DNA from 3 places in the Priestia sp. RMT2NF4 genome. Region 3 is predicted to be linked to each of the others. Evidence: riboswitches for the same ligand, from Rfam matches in the RefSeq annotation. Region 3 holds a riboswitch; each other region holds the start of a gene.
The links. A riboswitch is a leader RNA that binds a small molecule or an ion and turns the genes downstream of it on or off. The one in region 3 is predicted to bind cobalamin.

Region 1 (6,655 bases), on a different contig from region 3:
TCTAACCAATCATCAGGCATGCTGCAGCATGTGATCTGGACAGCTCTTGAGCTCGAAGGCCTAGGAGCAACTTTACAGCATTACAATCCATTGATTGACGATGAAGTAAAAGCAGCTTGGAATATTCCAAGTTCATGGAAGCTGATTGCTCAAATGCCATTTGGTAATCCCGTGTCACCTGCGGGTGAAAAAGAATTTCAACCACTAAGTGAACGTGTAAAAGTATTTAAATAAGCAAAAAAAGGCACGGACAACATTATTTTAATTAAAGCAAAATCCGAACGATTCATCGTTCGGATTTTTTTATTGGTATGGCAAGCGTAGGTGTTGCGTATGTAGCTGCTTCTAGCGGTTGATTTCGTTATATCTCAGACCCTTTTTTACGGTAAATAGTTTGAATATTCTTTTATGTTTAACCTAAGAAAAATGCGGTTAAATAGGAGGAGTAGTCCTCAAATCTTCTGTGGAATTTATGCGCTATACATAAGCAATTCAACGATGTTTTACAAAAAAATAAAGTTTTTAACTTGGTTTTTTAGAGAATATTTGTTAACATATCCACTTGTGAGGTCTTAGTAAGAGGAGGATGATGTAAAGAATCCCATATCGGACGCAAGGGCGTAGATATGTGGAGTGGAAATTTTAAAGGAGGATATTATGTCTGATCAAGGAAATCAAGGAAAGTTTAAAAAATCAATATCGTTACTTGACCTAACGTTAATTGGGATGGGAGCTATTTTTGGTTCCGCCTGGTTATTTGCGGTTAGTAACGTAGCGTCAAAGGCTGGTCCAGCCGGAAGTTTTTCGTGGCTGATTGGCGGAGTCATTATTTTACTTATCGGTTTAGTGTATGCTGAACTTGGAGCAGCGCTGCCGCGTACCGGTGGAATTATCCGTTATCCGGTTTACTCACATGGTCATTTAGTGGGTTACTTAATTTCATTCATTACCATTATTGCTTACACAAGTTTGATTGCCATCGAGGTAACGGCTGTACGTCAGTATGTTGCGTTTTGGCTTCCTGGTCTAACTAAACATGGTTCTGAATCGCCTACTACAATCGGCTGGTTATTTCAGTTCGCGTTATTAACGCTATTTTTTATCATTAACTACGTAAGTGTAAAAGCATTTGCTAAGTCAAATGTTATTATATCTGTGTTCAAATATGCGGTTCCTCTTACAATTATCGTCGTGTTAGCTTATCACTTTAAATCAGCTAACTTTACAACTGGCGATTTTACTCCGTTTGGTTTTAATGGTATTCAAGCAGCCATTTCAACAGGTGGCGTTATGTTTGCTTACCTAGGACTTCACCCTATTGTTTCTGTAGCCAGTGAAGTTAAAAACCCGCAGCGTAATATTCCAATCGCGCTCATTATCTGTATTGTACTTTCAGCGATTATTTACACAGCACTGCAAGTATTGTTCATTGGTAACATTCCGGCTGATATGCTATCAGGAGGATGGGGAACAATTCAAGAGCAATTCTCTTTACCATTTAAAGATATTGCACTTATTTTAGGCCTTGGCTGGTTAGTAACGCTTGTTATTTTTGATGCTATTTTATCACCAGGCGGTAACGGGAACATCTTCATGAATACAACTTCTCGTTTAGTTTATGCTTGGTCTCGTAATGGAACACTATTTAAACGTTTCTCAAAAGTAGATAAGAAAACAGGAATTCCACGTGCGTCACTATGGCTATCGTTTGGAATGTCCGTATTCTGGACACTGCCATTTCCTTCTTGGGAAGCGCTAGTAAACGTATGTTCAGTAGCACTTATTCTGTCTTATGCGATTGCGCCAATTTCAGCTGCTGCATTCAGAGTAAATGCAAAAGACCTTAAAAAGCCTTTCAAATTAAAAGGCATGAGCGTTATTGCTCCTGTGTCATTTATCTTCTGTTCATACATCGTATATTGGTCAGGATGGACGACAATTTCTTGGCTTCTAGGATCACAGCTTCTAATGGTTGTTATCTACGTAGCATTTAAGAAATACGTACCAACTGACGTTGTAAAATTTGCACAGCAGCTTAAATCTGCTTGGTGGCTAGTTGCTTATTATATTATTATGCTTGTTATCTCTTACCTAGGCTCATTTGGTGGAGGACAAGGTGTGCTAAGCAACCCGCTTGACTTAATTTTAATTGCTCTTGTTTCAATCGGTATTTTCTACTGGGCGAAATACACGGGTTTACCAAAAGCAGTTATCGATACGGATGATTAATAAAAAACACGGCATGAATTCATGCCGTGTTTTTCGTTTGTATAGGGGTGTACTCTATTTATTTATCAAACAGCCACGTTTTTAAGATAGCAGCATACTCACGAAAGTAGGCTTGAAGTTTAATTGAATTTGGTGTCTTTGCACCTAAAGGATAAACGTCAAAACCTTGACGCTTGGCAATAATAGAGGCGCGAAATAAATGAAAATCACTGCTAACAAGCACGACTTTTTTGTGTTGAATATCAACTTTCTTTTTAGTGAAAGTGAAATTCTCAAAAGTAGAAGTTGACTGATCCTCTTTTATCATTCGATTCTTTTTAATTCCTTCTTTTCGTAGAAAACGATAGGCTGCTTCTGCTTCAGAAATTTCTTCATCGGATCCTTTTCCACCCGTTACGATAACTTTTGTTTGTTTATGAGTCTTTAAATAAGATAAAGCCGTTTTTGCTCGTTCTTTTAAACTAGGAGACATTTGATCTCCGTCTACTTTGGAACCTAAAATGAGCACATAATCTGCTTTTTGCGGAACAGGCTGATGAGCGGTTTGATACATACAAAAAGACATGATTGCTATGTAAAGAACAAGCAAACTAATAAAGATATAAATGATTTTTTTCTTCAACTACGAGCACCTTCCTAGCTATTTCATAAGATGTTTGGAAAATAATTGTTATTATAGCATACGAGACCCAAATAAGTATAAACACAGTAATATATAATAATAGAAGAAAATCGTTATTGTGAATGGTTATAAAATTCGTTACAATAAAGAATAAATGATTTTAAAAGTGCCTCTAAGGAGGATAATAGGGAAATCGGTGTAAATCCGGTGCAGCCCCCGCTACTGTAAATGTGGATGAACCTGCAAAGACCCACTAGTCAAACTAGGAAGGATGCAGAAGTAAAATGAAGCATAAGCCAGGAGACCTGCTTTTAAAAACCCCTTATTTTTCGGTGGGAGAAATAAGTCAAGACAATGTGTTAATGAGCGCATGACCAAACCTTGACTTTTACAGTTAAGGTTTTTTTATGTGATAGGGAGTGGAAAAAGTGAAAAAAGGAAAACCTCTTATGATTCAAGGAACGCACTCAGACGCTGGAAAAAGCATGATTGCTACAGCGTTTTGCCGTATTTTTAAAGAAGACGGCTATCAAACTGCACCGTTTAAATCGCAAAATATGGCGCTTAATTCATACATTACAATGGATGGAAAAGAAATTGGAAGAGCGCAAGGAATTCAAGCTGAAGCGGCTGGAGTAGAAGCAACAACCAATATGAATCCTATTTTAATTAAACCAACTCGTGATCATGAATCTCAAATTGTCGTTCATGGAAAACCGCTTCGTAATATGTTTGCTTTTCAGTATCGGCAAGAATTTTTTAATGAAGGTTTGAACGTTATCACGGAGTCTTATAAAGAGCTTGCCAATCATTATGATCGAATTGTGATTGAAGGTGCTGGAAGTCCTGCTGAAGTGAATTTGAACGATCGGGAACTGGTAAATATGCGCGTAGCAAAGATAGCCCAAGCCCCTGTTGTGTTAGTAGGAGACATTGATAAAGGAGGGGTTTTTGCGAGTCTGGTGGGTACTCTTCAATTGCTTCCAGATGAACATAAACCTAGAGTAATTGGAGTGTTAATCAATAAATTCCGAGGAGACTTAGAGCTTTTAAAACCGGGGTTGAAGTGGTTTGAAGAATACACGGGAGTTCCGGTACTAGGAGTGATTCCTTATATGCACGACGTGGAAATTGACGCTGAAGATTCGCTATCACTCAGAAATTACTCAACGCTTGTAAATCCGTTAAAAGAAATCGATATTGCGGTTATCTCGTATCCTCGCATCTCAAATTTTACAGACATTGATCCTCTAAGCTTAGAAGAAGACTGTCATGTGAGACTTGTAACCAAGCCATCACAACTAGGTACGCCTGATTTAATTGTTTTACCAGGAAGCAAAAATACGATTGAAGATGCGCAGTTTTTACAAGAAAGCGGCCTGGCTCTAGCCATTAATCAAGTCTTGAACGCAACGAACGCTCACGTTATTGGCATCTGCGGGGGATATCAAATGTTAGGCGAGACAATTACGGACCCCGATGCAGTAGAGTCCCGGATTGAATCTATTAAAGGGCTGGGTTTGCTTCCAGTGGAAACCGTTATGACAACCAGCAAAAAAACAGAAAGAGTTTCTGGATATGTTCAGTTAGAGAGTGAGAAGGTTTCGATTGAAGGCTATGAAATTCATATGGGAAAGACGGTTTCTAAAAGCATGACGAAAGCCTTTGCGGTGGTAGATGATCAAAAAGAAGGAACGGTTAAAGACAACATCATTGGCACGTATGTTCATGATGTGTTTCATAACGATGCTTTGCGCAGAGCTTTGCTTAATCAAATTCGTAAACATAAAAAATTGCCGCCTATTACGGATACATTCAACAGTCGCCTGCAAAAAGAGGAGTCTTTTTCAAAAGCAGCAGCATATGTGAGAGAAGCTATAGATATGGAAAAGCTGTATCATTTAATAGACAACTATAAAAGCCCGGAGCAAGCACAAAAAGTGTAGCTTGTAGAGGTTTTCGCTTGTTTTTTCACCGAGAACTTTAGTACGCTATTCTACGTTGCCTAGTTCAACAGTCTAGCACTCGTAACAAATAAAAGATGATTGTTTCCAATACTATGTAGGATGGAAACATGGTTTATGGACAGGAAAATGAATGGTTAATGTAATGTAAAACATCACGCCTCGTTTCCTAGAGGAGCTGAAAGTATTGATTTTTAAACGTATTTTTTTAAACAAAGCATCTATTTTATACATAGTCAGTTTATTTATTGTATGTACTTCGGTGATTATGGGAGTATTTATTGGTACAGTTTCGTTAACCGTAGGAGATACAATCAAAATTATTATTGGCCACCTTACCGGACTATCCTTATATCACGGTCCAGAAAACATGGATTTAATCATTTGGCAAATTCGTTTTCCAAGAGTACTGGTGGCATTTTTAGTAGGAGCTTCGCTTTCAATAGCAGGGGCTGCCTTTCAAGGGCTATTAAGAAACTCTCTTGCGGATCCTTACACGATCGGAGTTTCCTCAGGTGCAACCCTTGGCTCTGTCATGGCAATTTATTTTCACTGGAGTATTTTTGGTTTGTCTATCTTCACGCTGCCTGTAGTCGGCATCGTATCTGGTTTTATTACTCTTCTTTTAGTTTTTGGTATTACGAAACTCGCAAGCGGCAATTTGGCTAATGAAACCATCATCTTAGCGGGGATTATTTTATCATCCTTTATGAGCGCGCTTATTTCATTAATTGTAGCTCTTTCTCCTGAAGAAGATGTAAGGCAGGTTTTATATTGGCTAATGGGAAGCGTATCAATGAGAGGATGGTCGCATATTCAAATTTTAGGGCCGTTCTTTTTAGTCGGTACGATTATGCTGCTGTTACATGTGAAAGAGCTGAACGGCTTAGCATTTGGCGATCAATCCGCTCAATTTATGGGGATAGACGTAAAGAAGAAAAAAAGAATGATTTTAATAGGTGCATCCGTATTAACCGGGGCTGCGGTATCAGTATCTGGGGCAATTGGATTTGTTGGCTTAGTTATTCCCCACGTAGTGCGTCTCGTAGCGGGAGCTAATCATAAGCATGTACTGCCGCTTTCTATTTTAATCGGAGGAAGTTATTTGGTTTTAGCCGATTTATTAGCAAGAACGATATTAGAACCTCGTGAACTGCCGATTGGAGTCGTAACCGCCTTAATTGGTTCGCCAATTTTTACGCTGCTGCTTGTAAAAGAACGTATGCGGAAAAGAGGAATATCATGATTGAACTATATAATGTGACGGGAGGATACGATAAGCAGAAACCGACCGTTCGTGACATCACGTTCACCGTAGACAAAGGTTCTTTTGTTGCTTTACTAGGACCAAATGGAAGCGGAAAAACAACGCTTATTCGCTTAATTATGAATGTATTAACCACTCAATCAGGAGAAGTGAAGGTAGAAGGGAAGTCCGTGAAGGCTTATTCACCAAAACAACTGGCGCAAAAAGTTGCAGTCATGACGCAAGAAAATCAAATTGGATTAGAATTTACGGTTCAAGAAATTGTTTCACTTGGACGTTATCCTTATCAGGCAAAAGGTTTGTTTAGCACTGTATCAGCACAGGATGAAGAAGTGGTAGAAAGCGTGATGAAATTAACAAACGTCTGGCACTATCGAAATCATACCTTTCAATCGCTGAGCGGTGGAGAAAAACAGCGGGTTTTACTTGCTAAAGCACTGGCGCAAGAACCTGACTACTTACTTCTTGATGAACCAACGAATCACTTAGATGTAAAACATACGATGGAACTGCTTCAGCTGTTAAAAACGTTACAGCAGGAAATGAGCTTGACGGTTCTGGCCATTTTGCATG
Region 2 (6,655 bases), on a different contig from region 3:
ATTTAAAGTGGCTTAGCAACTCTGTACGGTGCGGCTCTTTTAAATAAGGAACGCTGCCGTAAGGAACGCGGATTAACTTACTGTCAACACCGGTTACTTTCTTAACTGTCGCTTGACACTCCTGCATTTCTTTTAACGCGGCGCCGTCTTCACTATACATGACATGAATATCATGAGAGACGCCGTGACAGCCGATGGCATGTCCTTCCTGTGCTACTTTTTTAGCAATTTCAGGGTGAGCGTCAATTTGATACTTTAACATAAAGAAAGTTGCTTTTACGTTGTATTGACGCAAAGCATCTAAAATGTGAAGGGTATCAGGCGTTGGGCCATCGTCAAACGTAAGGTAAACAGGCTGTGTAAGAGCTTGATTTTGATCGTTCACGGTATTTCCTACATACATATTATGGTGAAGTGTATTAAGCAGCTTCTCAGGTTGTGCTGAAGATGCAGCTTCTTTCAGCGGCAATGAAGTAGATGCTAAGACTTGCTGAGATGCAGCGGATTCACTTCCTTTGGCTTCTGTAATAAAAAATAAAGAAGCGACGATCACTAACACTAAAGACAAAAATGCATAAAATCGTTTGTTTGGCTTAAATCGTTTGTTCGGTTTAAATCGCTGGTTCAATTTGAAAATCCTTTCTACTAAACTACTATTTACTACTATAGTACAAAAAATGGAATATTAATAGTAAAAATCGACATTTTTATGGAAAAAAATTAGATGATATGACCCGGTTTTAATCTTTTTTTGTCAAATGAAAAAGGAGAACGTGACAGCGATAAGGATTTGAAGAGTGAGTAGCTAGATTTTTCCTGGTTTTTATAGTATGCTTTTAGCGTGAATGATTGTTAGGAGGAATGTTAATATGTCAATGGCATATGAAGAATATATGCGTCAGTTAGTTAAACCAATGCGTCAAGAATTAACTCAAGCTGGTTATGAAGAATTAACAACAGAGGAAGCCGTAGTTGATTTTATGGAAAACGTAGAAGGAACGACTTTTGTTGTCGTTAATTCAGTTTGTGGATGCGCTGCTGGTTTAGCACGTCCTGCAGCAACGCAAGCGTACTTACAGTCTGAGCAAAAACCAGATCAAGTGGTAACTGTTTTTGCCGGTCAAGATAAGGAAGCAACAGCTAAAATGCGTGAATATTTTGGGGACATTGAGCCTTCATCACCGTCTATGGCACTTTTAAAAGGAAAAGAAGTTGTTCATTTTATTCCTCGACATGAAATTGAAGGTCAGCCGTTAGAAGTTATTTTTGAAAACATTTTAAATGGCTTTAAGCAGCACTGTTCATAAAATGTCCTGCTTTTGTCACATCTAGTATATAGATTTTTAAAGAAAAATCGCATATACTTTATAAGAAAAAGGATGTCTATCGGCATCCTTTTTCTTTATGTAAATAGCCAAACAGTGTAGGGGGAGTTATGAAAGTGATTGTTACGACTGCTGGTCGAACAAATGAACAGATGATTATAAAAGCCAAACAAGTAGCCGCTGATTTAAGTATACCTTTTGTAACAAGAGAGAAGAAATCTGTCGCAGATCTTCAAAATCTTGAAGCGGCAGACGTGCTGGTTGTCGGTAAAAATAGAGTAGAATTGCACGTCCAAAATGAAGAAGAACCTATTTTTTTTCATCCAAATTCCGCTATGTTTAGAGTGAAGAGATGGCTGCGCGGAGAACGTGATCCGTTTATTGAAGCCGCTAGTTTGGAAAACGGAATGAGCGTGCTTGACTGTACACTTGGTCTTGCATCGGATAGTATGATGGCGAGCGCAGCGGTAGGGAAAAGCGGGAAAGTTGTCGGACTAGAAGGCAACCGCTATGTAGCTTATTTAGTCAAACAAGGACTTTTAAATTGGGAAAGTGACGTACAAGAGTTGAATGATGCAATGAAGCGTATAAACGTGGTTCATCAAAATTTTGAATCGTTTTTGGCGTGTTGTGAAGATAATTCTTTTGATGTTGTCTACTTTGATCCTATGTTTCAAGAACAAATTGAGGAATCGAATGGAATTAACGGTATTAAAGCAATAGCACTGTATACCACGCTGACGCCAATGGCTATACAAGAAGCAAAAAGAGTAGCCAAACAAAAGGTCGTGCTAAAAGATCATTGGAAAAGCAGTCGTTTTAAAGAGCATGGATTTACTGTGCAAAAACGAAAAACATCAAAATTTCATTACGGGACAATTGATATACAAAAATAACCAAAAAAGTAAAATTAATTACGCTCATTGAAAAGACTTCCAAAACCTTTTAGGAATTAAAAAGTTTTGGAAGTTTTTTTATGAATTTCATCTAAAGTTCATAAAAGTATGATATATTTTTGAACATAAAAATACTTTTGTGTTTAAGCATCCAGCAAAAAAGGAATATCTTGTATAGGTTTCCGCTCGGTGTGACAACCTCAAACAGAAGAAGGAAGGTGGTAACTGAAAAGTCGTCAAATGCCCGTAGACAGCATAAATGAATAAGCAAATATAGGTAAAAAATTAATAAGTATGTTACAATACCTAGTGAGTTATGATAATGAATTTTACAATATGAAAAGACCATATGGGAAAAGATGAGAAAGGAAAGATACGAATGCCTAGATGGATAAAAAGAATGCTAATTGTATTTATTACAGTATTTACATTTGGGCTTGTCACTCCACCAGAATATTTATACGTTGATGATGCAAAAGCGGACAAGCAACATAAAGCAGGGTATGTAAGAGAAACAACTCCTGTCACAGCTGTTATAGAAGATATTCATTTGCCATATGAAGAACCAAAATATGAAGACGTTTCATCATTTGTTACGTATGCAATGGAATCAGCTGAAAAACAGTCAGTGGAAAAATTCGGAACAAAAATTGGTCCTGTCATTGAAGATGAATTTCGTCAAGCAGTGTTACCTAAAATTGAAGAAGTGCTGACCGACATTGGCACTGAACGTGAACAGTCAATTCAGAATCTCGAGATAAGCGAGCACCCTGCTGCTGGCTACGGTGAAAAGATTTTCCATGTATATGACCGGGAAACCGGTCAGGACTTAATACGGTTTCATGTACGGCGTGAAAATCCTCCAAAAGATGGATACTGGTTTAATTTTCACTATCATGCGGCCGCAGATAATTTTCAAAAGCATTATGATTTAGGGAAAATTTATTGGAACCGAAACATGCCGCCTAAGTGGTTCAGCTGATAATAGACACAACATTCTACAATTTCGAAATGTTAGCTTTTTTAAGCTAGCATTTTTTTACGTCTAAAACCGTTATGGTCTAAATAAGCTGAAACATTAGCACAACGATAAAAAAATCGTTTATAATGAAGTCAGACTTCTTACTATAGAATTGTAGGAAGGAACGAATAGACGCTGGAGGTAACACAATGAAACAATTTACGGAAGAAAAACAATTTCGCGAACAAATTAAGAATGAAACACTAAGCGTTGGGATTTTTACGACAACGTGGTGTCCTGATTGCAAACGTTTGGATATGTTTATTGATGAAATCGTTGACGAAAATACAGATAAAGCATGGTTTAAAATTGACAAGGATGAGTTTGAAGAACTTTCTGCTGAAAACAATGTAATGGGTATTCCTTCTCTTCTTGTATATAAAAACGGTGAAAAAATTGCGCACCTGCACAGTGCAAATGCTAAAACGCCTGAAGCGGTCCGTGAATTTTTAGCAACTCTTTAATTCCCTAAGCTGCGAGAGCATTCTCGCAGCTTTTTTTGTGAGAATGGCTATTTCCATTTTTCGATGAGTGGGGTATACTAGGACAAGTGAATAATCGTAAAGCAATAAGGTCTCAATTTAAAGATTGAGTGAAAAGGGAAGTCTGGTGAAAAACCAGCGCGGTCCCGCCACTGTAAGCGCTTTGTGCGTAAGTCAGGAGACCTGCCTTATTGTTAGCTGTGAAACCTTCGAGGAAGGGTGAAGCAGGGTAATGAACATACATATCAAGTATAGTGAACGGATTCTTTTCCTGCTTATCTTGACGTTACCTGCTTTGCTTTCAATTGAAAGTAAAGCTTTTTTATTTTGAAGCTGCTGCCGAGCAGTATACATAGTCAAAGCGGAAAAAACGGGATAGCGCTGCTTTTTGCATGATCATTTGCTTTTTCTTTAACGTGGAGGTTTCGTATTCACAATGAACAATATATAGGGGGAGTATTTAGATGAAAAAATGGCTTTCGTATTCCATTATTGCGCTGTTAGTCATCGTACTTGCTGCATGCGGTGCAGGCAGCCAAAGCAACAGTGATAAAAAAACGAAGCAAGATACAGAACAAACGTCACAAGCTGCGTTTCCAGTGAAGGTAAAAGACGCGCGTGATAAAGAAATTACGTTGAAAACACAGCCTAAGAAAATTGTTTCATTAATGCCAAGTAATACGGAGATTGTATATGCCCTTGGCCTTGAAAAAGAATTAGTCGGTGTCACAAGCAACGATGATTATCCTAAAAGCGTAAAGAAAAAAGCGCAGGTGGGAGATATGAACGTTAATGCAGAAAAAGTTATTGCTTTAAATCCTGATTTAGTGCTGGCACACGCTTCAAGTATGGGCGTTTCAGATGAAGTATTTAAACAAATTGAAAGTGCGGGTATTCCGGTATTTGTTGTAAAAGATTCAACAACGTTTGATACGGTTTATGATTCTATTACGCAAATTGGTAAATTAACGGGTAAAACAAAAGAAGCTAATCAAACAATTAAAGACATGAAAGAAAAAGTAGCTTCAATTGAGAAAAAAGCAAAAACGATTTCAAAAGAAAATCGTAAAAAAGTATGGATAGAGGTATCGGGAGCTCCTGAGATTTATACAACAGGAAAAGGTACGTTCATGAACGAAATGCTTACTATGATCGGTGCTGATAACGTAGCGGCTAGTGAAAAGGGTTGGGTTAAGTTTTCTGAAGAGCAAGTTGTTAAGTTAAACCCTGACGTTATTATCGCAACGTATGATGCAGACAAAAATGAGATTATGAAGCGTCCCGCTTGGAGCAGCATGACTGCTGTAAAAGAGGGGAACATCGAAAAGGTTGATCAAAACAAAATCAACCGCTTAGGACCTCGTATTGTAGATGGCTTAGAGGACTTAGCAAAAGCAGTATACCCTGAGGTGTACAATAAATAAAAAGAGGGACCATATTCCAGTTCGAATTGAAAAGGGGATTGGTCCCTTTTCACATCTTAAAATTGAAGAACGGCCTGAGCTTTTAATCATGAAAACCGAGACTTCTTATAAAACATACAGCTCAGGCGTTTTAGGAACAGGCATCATGGAAACGGACACCTTTTACAATCGATTTGTTCATAAAGACTATTATTCAGATACTCCTTCTTTAGAGTATGAGCAATATTTGATGAAAGAAAATGTGCGCCATGAGCAAATCGTAGGGTTGATGACAGCGGTTTGGTTAAAAGAAAGAGCGGTTTACTGTTATGAAGGCTACGGAGTAAGAGTAGCTTCCGTGATAACGGCTGGAGTAGGAAACGCAGTGGATATTACAGCTGACGAAGCTGTCCCTTTCTATTCCTCTCCCGGTACAATTAATATGTTTTTTTTCGTGGAAGGCAGGCTTACGGATGCGGCGTTTTTACAGCTTTTTATTGCCGCTACAGAAGCCAAAACAAAAACGCTGTCACAGCTGGGTGTCATAGATCCAGCTACAAAGACGATTGCTACGGGAACATCTACGGACAGTATCTCAGTTGCAGCGTCTCAGCAAGGACCATTATATGAATATGCAGGCTCTATGACCGCTTTAGGTCAAGCGGTAGCCAAGCTGGTAAAAATAAGCTTAGAGCAGGCACTTAAGGAAAAGAGGTGAAGAAATGAGTATTGCACAAGCGATGATTGCACACCTGACAGCCATGACGATTGCTCTACTCATTGACCGAATCATAGGTGACCCAGAAAATTGGCCGCATCCCGTTCGCTGGTTTGGCAAGTGGATTTATTGGATGGATTCCAGATTAAATAAAGGCGCAGGAAAACGATTCAAAGGATTGCTTCTTGTGATAAGTATGGTGGTGCTCGCAGGAGTTATTCCTTTTTTATTCCTTCATGCTTTGTACGGAGTTCATTTTATACTAGGTGTTTTAGTAGAGGGCGTAATGATTGCGACTACTATATCCACTCGTTCCTTAAGCGAAGCTGCTTATAAGGTGCAAAAGCCGCTTCAGCTAGGAGATATGGAGAAAGCTAGATATGAAGTAAGCATGATTGTGGGACGAGATACGGATCGTTTATCAGAAGGAGAAATTGCCAGAGCGACGGTAGAGACCGTGGCTGAAAATACAAGTGATGGTATTACAGCTCCGCTTTTTTATGCATTTATAGGAGGAGGAGCCCTAGCCTTTTTTTACCGAGCTATTAACACATGCGATTCAATGGTTGGGTATAAAAATGACCGCTACTTTCTGTTCGGCTATTTTAGTGCAAAAACCGATGACGTATTAAACTATATTCCAAGTCGGTTAACTGCAGTGGTAATGACCGCTGTTAATGTAGCAAAAAGCCAATATTCTCTTTGGCATGTAACGAGTTTGATTAAGCGCGATGCTAAGAAGCATCCAAGTCCAAATAGCGGATACGGGGAAAGTGCAGTGGCTGCCCTTTTAGGTATTCAACTCGGCGG
Region 3 (6,655 bases):
AAAGATAATCTCCCGTTTATTTTCTTGAAAACTTCATTTCATATACTAAATATACAGACACATAGTAAAGGAGTTAAAAGGATGAGTAATGATGTTAGGCGGGTTAAAGTAATTGATAGTATGAGAGGATTCAGCTTGTTTGGTATTTTACTAGCGAATATGCTGATTTTTCAATATGGTATTTACGGAAAGGATATGATTCATCTCTTCTCGCTATCACCAAGTGATTCAGCAGCCTATGTCTTTTTAAAAGTCGCGGTAGAAGAAAGTTTTATGCCAATCTTTACTTTTTTATTCGGTTATTCAATGGTGAAGATGAAAGAAAGTTTAGAAAGAAGGCAGTTAGGAGTAAAAAGGCATTTCTTTCGCCGCTTTCTTCTGCTTCTAGGATTTGGCCTACTGCATGGAGTACTTTTATGGGAAGGAGATATTCTTACGTTTTACGGAATGATGGGGATATTTTTATTAGTTTTCTTTTTAAACCGTAAAGCTAAAACGCTGTTGGTATGGGCATCGATTTTACTAGTTCTTACGGGAGCAGCCGGTTACGGTTCATTAAACGATAATATGTATCTTCTTAGTGATAAACAAACGCTCACCACATACGTAAAAGATACGATTCATGTATATGGAAGTGGAACTTATGAACAAATTAAAGACCACCGCAACAACGTTGATCCGATGAATATAGCAGGATATAAATTTGCTTTTGCCTTCTTGTTTACACCATTTATAATGGGTGCTTTGTTTTTGTTTGGCATGTACGCAGGGAAGAAAAATTGGTTTTACGACGTTTCAGCTAATTCAAAACAGTATGGCCGTTGGGCGGCCGTGTTGGTTCCGCTTAGCTTGCTGTTAAAAGGAACTATGTACGTATGGCCAGATGCTAATTGGGCTGGTTCTACACATATGTTAGGTGGGAGTCTCTTATCTCTTGGTTATATTGCAGGCTTTGCTTGGCTATATGCGAAATACGAAAAGTCATTTTTGATGAAGGCTTTTGAAAGCGTAGGCAGGATATCGCTTAGTAATTATTTAATGCAAACGGTTATATGCACGACGATTTTTTATGGTTATGGATTAGGTTATTTCGGAAAGCTCGGCATGATTGCAGGGGTTTTTGTCTGCATAGGTATTTACGGAATTCAGCTTATCGGAAGTTATATGTACGTGCAAAAATTTCAAACTGGACTGGTGGAAAAGCTGCTGCGCATATGGACAAATTTTTCTTGGAACGGAAAGCCCAAAGAGAAAAAAGCTTTACCTGAGGGAATAAATCATCCTTTTGTTGGATGATAGCAGTCAAACTTATTTAAAAGGAGATTTTCGAAATGTGGGCCATTAGTGTAAAAGAGTTTCAAAGCTTATTTAAAAGTGTTAAATCAATTATCGTTATTTTAATCGTATGCGGTGCTTCCTATGGAATAGCCCATCTAGTTAGTCAACTTGGAGGTCAACTGACGAGCGCACAGATTCGAGATGGAGCCAACGGGGGAATTTTGGTGATGCTTCTCGGATTCGGACCCTTGTTTATTTCAAGTCTTTCTCACAATGTTATTAATCAAGAAATTAAAACAAGAACAGCCAGGTTTTTAGTTACCAAAACATCAAGAGAGCGTATTGTACTAGGAAAATTCTTAGGAATTTGTTGTTTCTGGCTTGTTTGTATCTCTATTTCATTTCTACTGATTACGTTTATTTCGCATCATTTTTCTTTTTATATATTTTTAGAGTGCCTGCTATTCACCGTTTGTATCATTTCATTTGTTTTAATGCTTTCAGCTTTAATACCAAGTCCAACTCATACTATGTTTTTATCAATTATTTTATCGTTTGTTCTACCGGTACTGAGTGGATGGAGCATATTTTCATCAAAAGCGTACATTGCATGGTTTAAGTATGTGACACCTTACTACTATTTAAAGTTGGAGAAAGGGTATTTAACGGTTCTTCTTATTTTTGCAGCACTCTGTTTATGTACGGCACTTTGGAGTTTTAAAAGGAGAGAAGTATAATATGTATGCTATTGAAACAAGTAAATTAACTAAAAAGTATGGATCTAAAACAATTGTTAATAGTATTAATTTGCAAGTCCCACAAGGAGAAATTTACGGATTTTTAGGGAGAAACGGAGCAGGGAAGTCTACATTTATTAATATGCTTACCGGCGTTTCATTCCCTTCAGCAGGAGAATTTACGCTGCTGGGACAGAGTGATATTGATTTAGAGCTTCAGAAGAAAATAGGTGTGCTTCCTGACTATGCTACCTTTTATGATGAGATGACGGCACTCAATCATTTGCGCTATTTTTTAAAGATAAACGGACATCGTTTTTCTAAAGAACACTGTAGTAATGTACTGAAGAAAGTAGGATTAGAAGGACATGACCATCAGAAAGTTGGAAAGTTTTCTTTTGGAATGAAAAAGAAGTTAGGAATTGCTCAAGCGATTGTAACAGACCCAGATCTTATCTTTTTAGATGAACCAACTTCTGGAGTAGATATTGAATCTGCTCTCCACATTCATGAATTAATAAGAGAACTTCAAAATCAGGGCAAGACAATTTTTATGACGTCTCATAATTTAAATGAAGTTGAGAAGATTTGTACACGTGTAGCGATTATGAAAAATGGTGTTATTTTAGTAGAAGGGACAATGGAAGAACTGCGTTTTCAATACCAAGCGAAAAAAACGGTGATGATTAAACATGATCCTTACCCAAGCAGTCATAAAGAATATATTCAACAGTTTTTCCGTACGGTGAGTCCGGACGTGGAATACCATCACACGTACACAAAAGTGATGCTTCAAAAAGAGAGAAATATCCCTCTGATTATTCGCGAATTGATTCAATGCGGCATCGATATTTATCAAATTCACGTAGAAGAGCCTTCTTTAGAAGAAATCTTTTTGCAAAAAAACATCGTGGATCATTCGCAAGTAAGTTAATGGGCAAAAATCTGTTGGCTTACTACTCAGCCTGACTACGTTATTTATAAATACCAGTTAGGAAGCTTCTGACAAAAACATGTTCATTTTCTTCAGAAACTGATAAGATAGCTAATGACATTTAAAAATAAGAAAGGATTTCGATTATGTTATCAGCTATTAATTCAGTAGACTATACCATTTTCCATGCGGTGAATCAGTACGCCTCGCATGTGAAGTTTGTAGATTCGCTGATGGTATTCTTTGCAGATTATGCCCAGTATGTACTTATTGTTTTACTCGGCTTGTTTTTACTTATTAATAAAAACGGCAGCCGTGTTGTAGCATTTCAAGCTTTATGTGCTTGTGCCACAGGAGTCATTATCAATAAAGTGATTAGTTTATTTGCTTATCGAGATCGTCCGTTTATCTCTCACCACGTGAATCAGCTTATTGATCACGCCGCGAATTCTTCATTTCCAAGCGATCATGCTACATCTGCATTAGTTATCACTTTTACCATCTGGCTGCATTTCAAACGTTCAGGGCGCATGTGGGTTGTCATGGGTGCACTCATTGCATTTTCACGCGTATGGGTTGGCGTTCACTATCCATTCGATGTGTTAACAGGAGCCGTTTTAGGCTGCGTGCTGGCGCTGTTTATTCATTATGTTATTTTTAATACGAAACTGATGAGGGCTATTACCAACTTGTCTATTTTTCGAAAATCAGCTTATGACGAACAGTCTCAATATTATTAAGAAAAAGTCGCATATACGCGGCTTTTTTTATTGGAAAATTTTTAATGTATTTAACACTTGTTTTTTAAAATTAAATTGTGTACAATTAAATCACAGAAACGATAAATAAAAAATTTTAATAAAATTACTAAAAAAGAGGAGAGATTTATACATGAAAGCTTTATATGAAACGACAGTCGTTAACACAGGTGGAAGAACAGGAGAAGTTCATTCTTTAGATAATATCTTTAATTTAGACGTTGCAACACCTCCAGCGCTTGGTGGAGAAGCAACAACAGCAACAAACCCAGAGCAGCTATTTGCAGCTGGATACAGTGCTTGTTTCAACAGTGCGTTAGAATTTATGTTGAAAAAACATAACGTAGAAATTAAAAGCAGTGAAGTAAAAGCTACGGTTCAGCTGCTTCCAGATAAAGCTGATCAAGGAGTGAAAATTGCTGTAGCGCTTGAAGCTCATATCGAAGGCTTAGATTTAGAAACAGCTAAAAAATATGTAGACCTAGCCCACTCATACTGCCCGTATTCAAAAGCAATCAGCGGCAACGTAGACGTAACGGTAGAAGTAGTTTAATGGCTTTAAAAAGCCCTGCTAAGCATGTAAAGCTTAGCAGGGCTTTTTTATTTGAATTTTCTCTATTCATTTGTAAGGAGTACTAGTATAATGAGGAAGAAAATGAATCATTCGCACAGTTTAGGTGCTCTTACATAGCGTAAGAGGTAACAGGGAATCGAGTGCAAATCTCGAGCGGTCCAGCCACTGTAAGCAGGGAGTTTTCTATCTTATCGTCACTCAAAACGGGGAAGGCGGTAGAAAATGATGATCTCAAGCCAGGAGACCTACCTATTCTGTACACTTGACTCTTCTAGGAAAGAGGCGGTGTATCAAGGTACGCAGTGAGCAATTACTGTTTATTTTCATATGCCGACACATCCTCAATTTCTATAGAATTGAGGCTTTTTTACGTTTTATTTTAAAAAAAGGAGTGTAGGAAATGGAAGGTTTATCAGTTTTTTTACTTGTCTTTTTATTAGGAATCAGGCACGGATTAGATGCAGATCACTTAGCTTTTATTGATGGCCAGACCCGATATAATTGGCGAATGGGCAGCCGTTTTGCCCCGTGGGTCGGAACGCTGTTTTCACTAGGTCATGGAGGAATGGTGGCCGTCACGGCCGGGGTGCTGGGCGTAGTGATGAAGAATTTTACGTTTCCAGCATATTTCGATCATTTTGCATCTTGGGTATCTATCATCTCTCTCTTTCTGATTGGGACATTAAACACATATCATTTGCTTCGAACTAAAAACAAAGAAGAAGAGTTTCAGGTGAGCGGGTTAAAAGGGAAGTTTATTCCGAAAATCGCAAAAGGAACAACGAATCCTTTTTTAATTATTCTTGTAGGAGCGCTGTTTGCCCTAGCCGCTGAAACGGTCAGTCAAACGGCCGTGTGGTCTCTAGCTGTAGGGAACGCAGGCAAATATACGCCGCTTTTATTAGGACTAGTATTTATGTTTGGTATGATGCTGACAGATACAATCGATTCACTGATTGTACATAAAATGGTGAATGAATCGAGTAAGTTTGGGCAATCTGCTTCCCGCTTGATGGGCTGGGTTATTGTTATCCTCGCATACGGGGTGTCCTTCTACTTAGCATTCACTTTCTTTAATCCATGGGCCGAAGTAAACTTTGAAATGGTTGGCGTTATTTTGTTTGTTTTTTTAGTGTCTATGTTTGTTTTTGTAAGTGTGAAGTCAAAAGGGAAAAATATCAAAATAAATGTCAATTAATAAAATGAAAGCTTTAATCTGTTGAAGATTGAAGCTTTTTTGTATAAATTTGTTGAAGTTTATGGCTATTTTCGGTCGGTTATGAATAAGTTAAAGTATTATCTGTATTTTAAGGATGGAAAATTGTCTGAAAACCATTATAATTAAGGATAATTTAAGGTCGTTATGTGAAACGTAGAACATACTCATACGTACGATAAATAAAAGCAGTGAATGCACAAGCAGCAGGGGTTGTTTGGAGGAGGAATTGATTTGAGTCAGGTAATGGTAGAACAAAGCGTATTTAGTTATTTAAAAGAACATGAACAAGAGATGCTCGAAGATTTAGTTGGATTTGTGAAAAAAGAATCACCGTCCTACAGTAAAGAGTTAGTCGATCAGTGTGGAATGTATTTAACGCAGCTGTTTCAGAAGCGTTTAGGCGTAGGGTATGAAATCATAGAAGAAAAAGAAGTAGGAAACCACTTGAAATTTACGATTGGAGAAGGAGAGAAGCAGCTTTTAATTATCGGTCACTTTGACACGGTATGGGAAAAGGGAAGGCTGAGTCTAAGAACAGAAGGAAACAAGCTTTATGGTCCGGGAATTTTAGATATGAAAGGCGGCATTGTGCAATCAATATGGGCAATTAAAGCGATTCAAGAGCTCGGCTTAGAAATGGATAAAAAAATTGTGTTTTTCTGCAATTCAGATGAAGAGATTGGATCAATTTCCTCTAAAAAATATATAGAAGAAGAAGCACAAAGAAGTGAAGCAGTGCTAGTAGCAGAACCTGCGGTGGCGGGTTCAGGTGCGTTAAAAACGTCGCGTAAAGGAGCGGGGATTTTCACCGTAAAGGTGTGGGGACGAGCAGCCCACGCTGGTAATCACCACAAAGAAGGAATCAATGCTATTGAAGAGCTAGCGCGCCAAGTGATTTTTCTGCAGAGCTTAACCGATTATGAAAAAGGTACAACGGTGAACGTTGGGACATTTACCGGAGGCAGCGGTACAAATGTAGTGCCGGAATATGCAGAAGCGCACGTGGATTTACGTGTTTCTACAGAAGAAGAAGCAAAACGTATGACGGATATTATTTTGAATTTAACGCCCATTTTAAAAGGGATTAAGATTGAAGTAACAGGAGGCATGAACCGTCCTCCAATGGTTAAGTCTAAACAAACGGAAGAGTTATTT

Region 1: linked by a shared signal. The riboswitch ahead of ACMX9J_RS05760 (cobyric acid synthase) and the one ahead of ACMX9J_RS25330 (sodium:proton antiporter) in region 3 are both predicted to bind cobalamin.
Region 2: linked by a shared signal. The riboswitch ahead of ACMX9J_RS00775 (ABC transporter substrate-binding protein) and the one ahead of ACMX9J_RS25330 (sodium:proton antiporter) in region 3 are both predicted to bind cobalamin.

The regions. Positions count from the first base shown of each region.
Region 1 is NZ_JBLQZO010000001.1:1,126,462-1,133,116, reverse strand. Features, by position in the region: gene ACMX9J_RS05775 (nitroreductase family protein) at 1-234, shown strand, start outside; gene ACMX9J_RS05770 (APC family permease) at 658-2,229, shown strand; gene ACMX9J_RS05765 (YdcF family protein) at 2,288-2,851, opposite strand; cobalamin riboswitch at 2,999-3,179, shown strand; gene ACMX9J_RS05760 (cobyric acid synthase) at 3,271-4,797, shown strand; gene ACMX9J_RS05755 (FecCD family ABC transporter permease) at 5,003-6,061, shown strand; gene ACMX9J_RS05750 (ABC transporter ATP-binding protein) at 6,058-6,655, shown strand, end outside.
Region 2 is NZ_JBLQZO010000001.1:160,030-166,684, forward strand. Features, by position in the region: gene ACMX9J_RS00750 (polysaccharide deacetylase family protein) at 1-628, opposite strand, end outside; gene ACMX9J_RS00755 (BrxA/BrxB family bacilliredoxin) at 870-1,307, shown strand; gene ACMX9J_RS00760 (class I SAM-dependent methyltransferase) at 1,442-2,221, shown strand; gene ACMX9J_RS00765 (YpjP family protein) at 2,601-3,203, shown strand; gene ACMX9J_RS00770 (thioredoxin family protein) at 3,392-3,706, shown strand; cobalamin riboswitch at 3,797-3,930, shown strand; gene ACMX9J_RS00775 (ABC transporter substrate-binding protein) at 4,189-5,148, shown strand; gene ACMX9J_RS00780 (adenosylcobinamide amidohydrolase) at 5,237-5,845, shown strand; gene cbiB (adenosylcobinamide-phosphate synthase CbiB) at 5,850-6,655, shown strand, end outside.
Region 3 is NZ_JBLQZO010000010.1:92,680-99,334, reverse strand. Features, by position in the region: gene ACMX9J_RS25355 (DUF418 domain-containing protein) at 82-1,296, shown strand; gene ACMX9J_RS25350 (ABC transporter permease) at 1,332-2,015, shown strand; gene ACMX9J_RS25345 (ABC transporter ATP-binding protein) at 2,017-2,949, shown strand; gene ACMX9J_RS25340 (undecaprenyl-diphosphatase) at 3,096-3,689, shown strand; gene ACMX9J_RS25335 (organic hydroperoxide resistance protein) at 3,841-4,260, shown strand; cobalamin riboswitch at 4,366-4,549, shown strand; gene ACMX9J_RS25330 (sodium:proton antiporter) at 4,682-5,479, shown strand; gene ACMX9J_RS25325 (M20 family metallopeptidase) at 5,711-6,655, shown strand, end outside.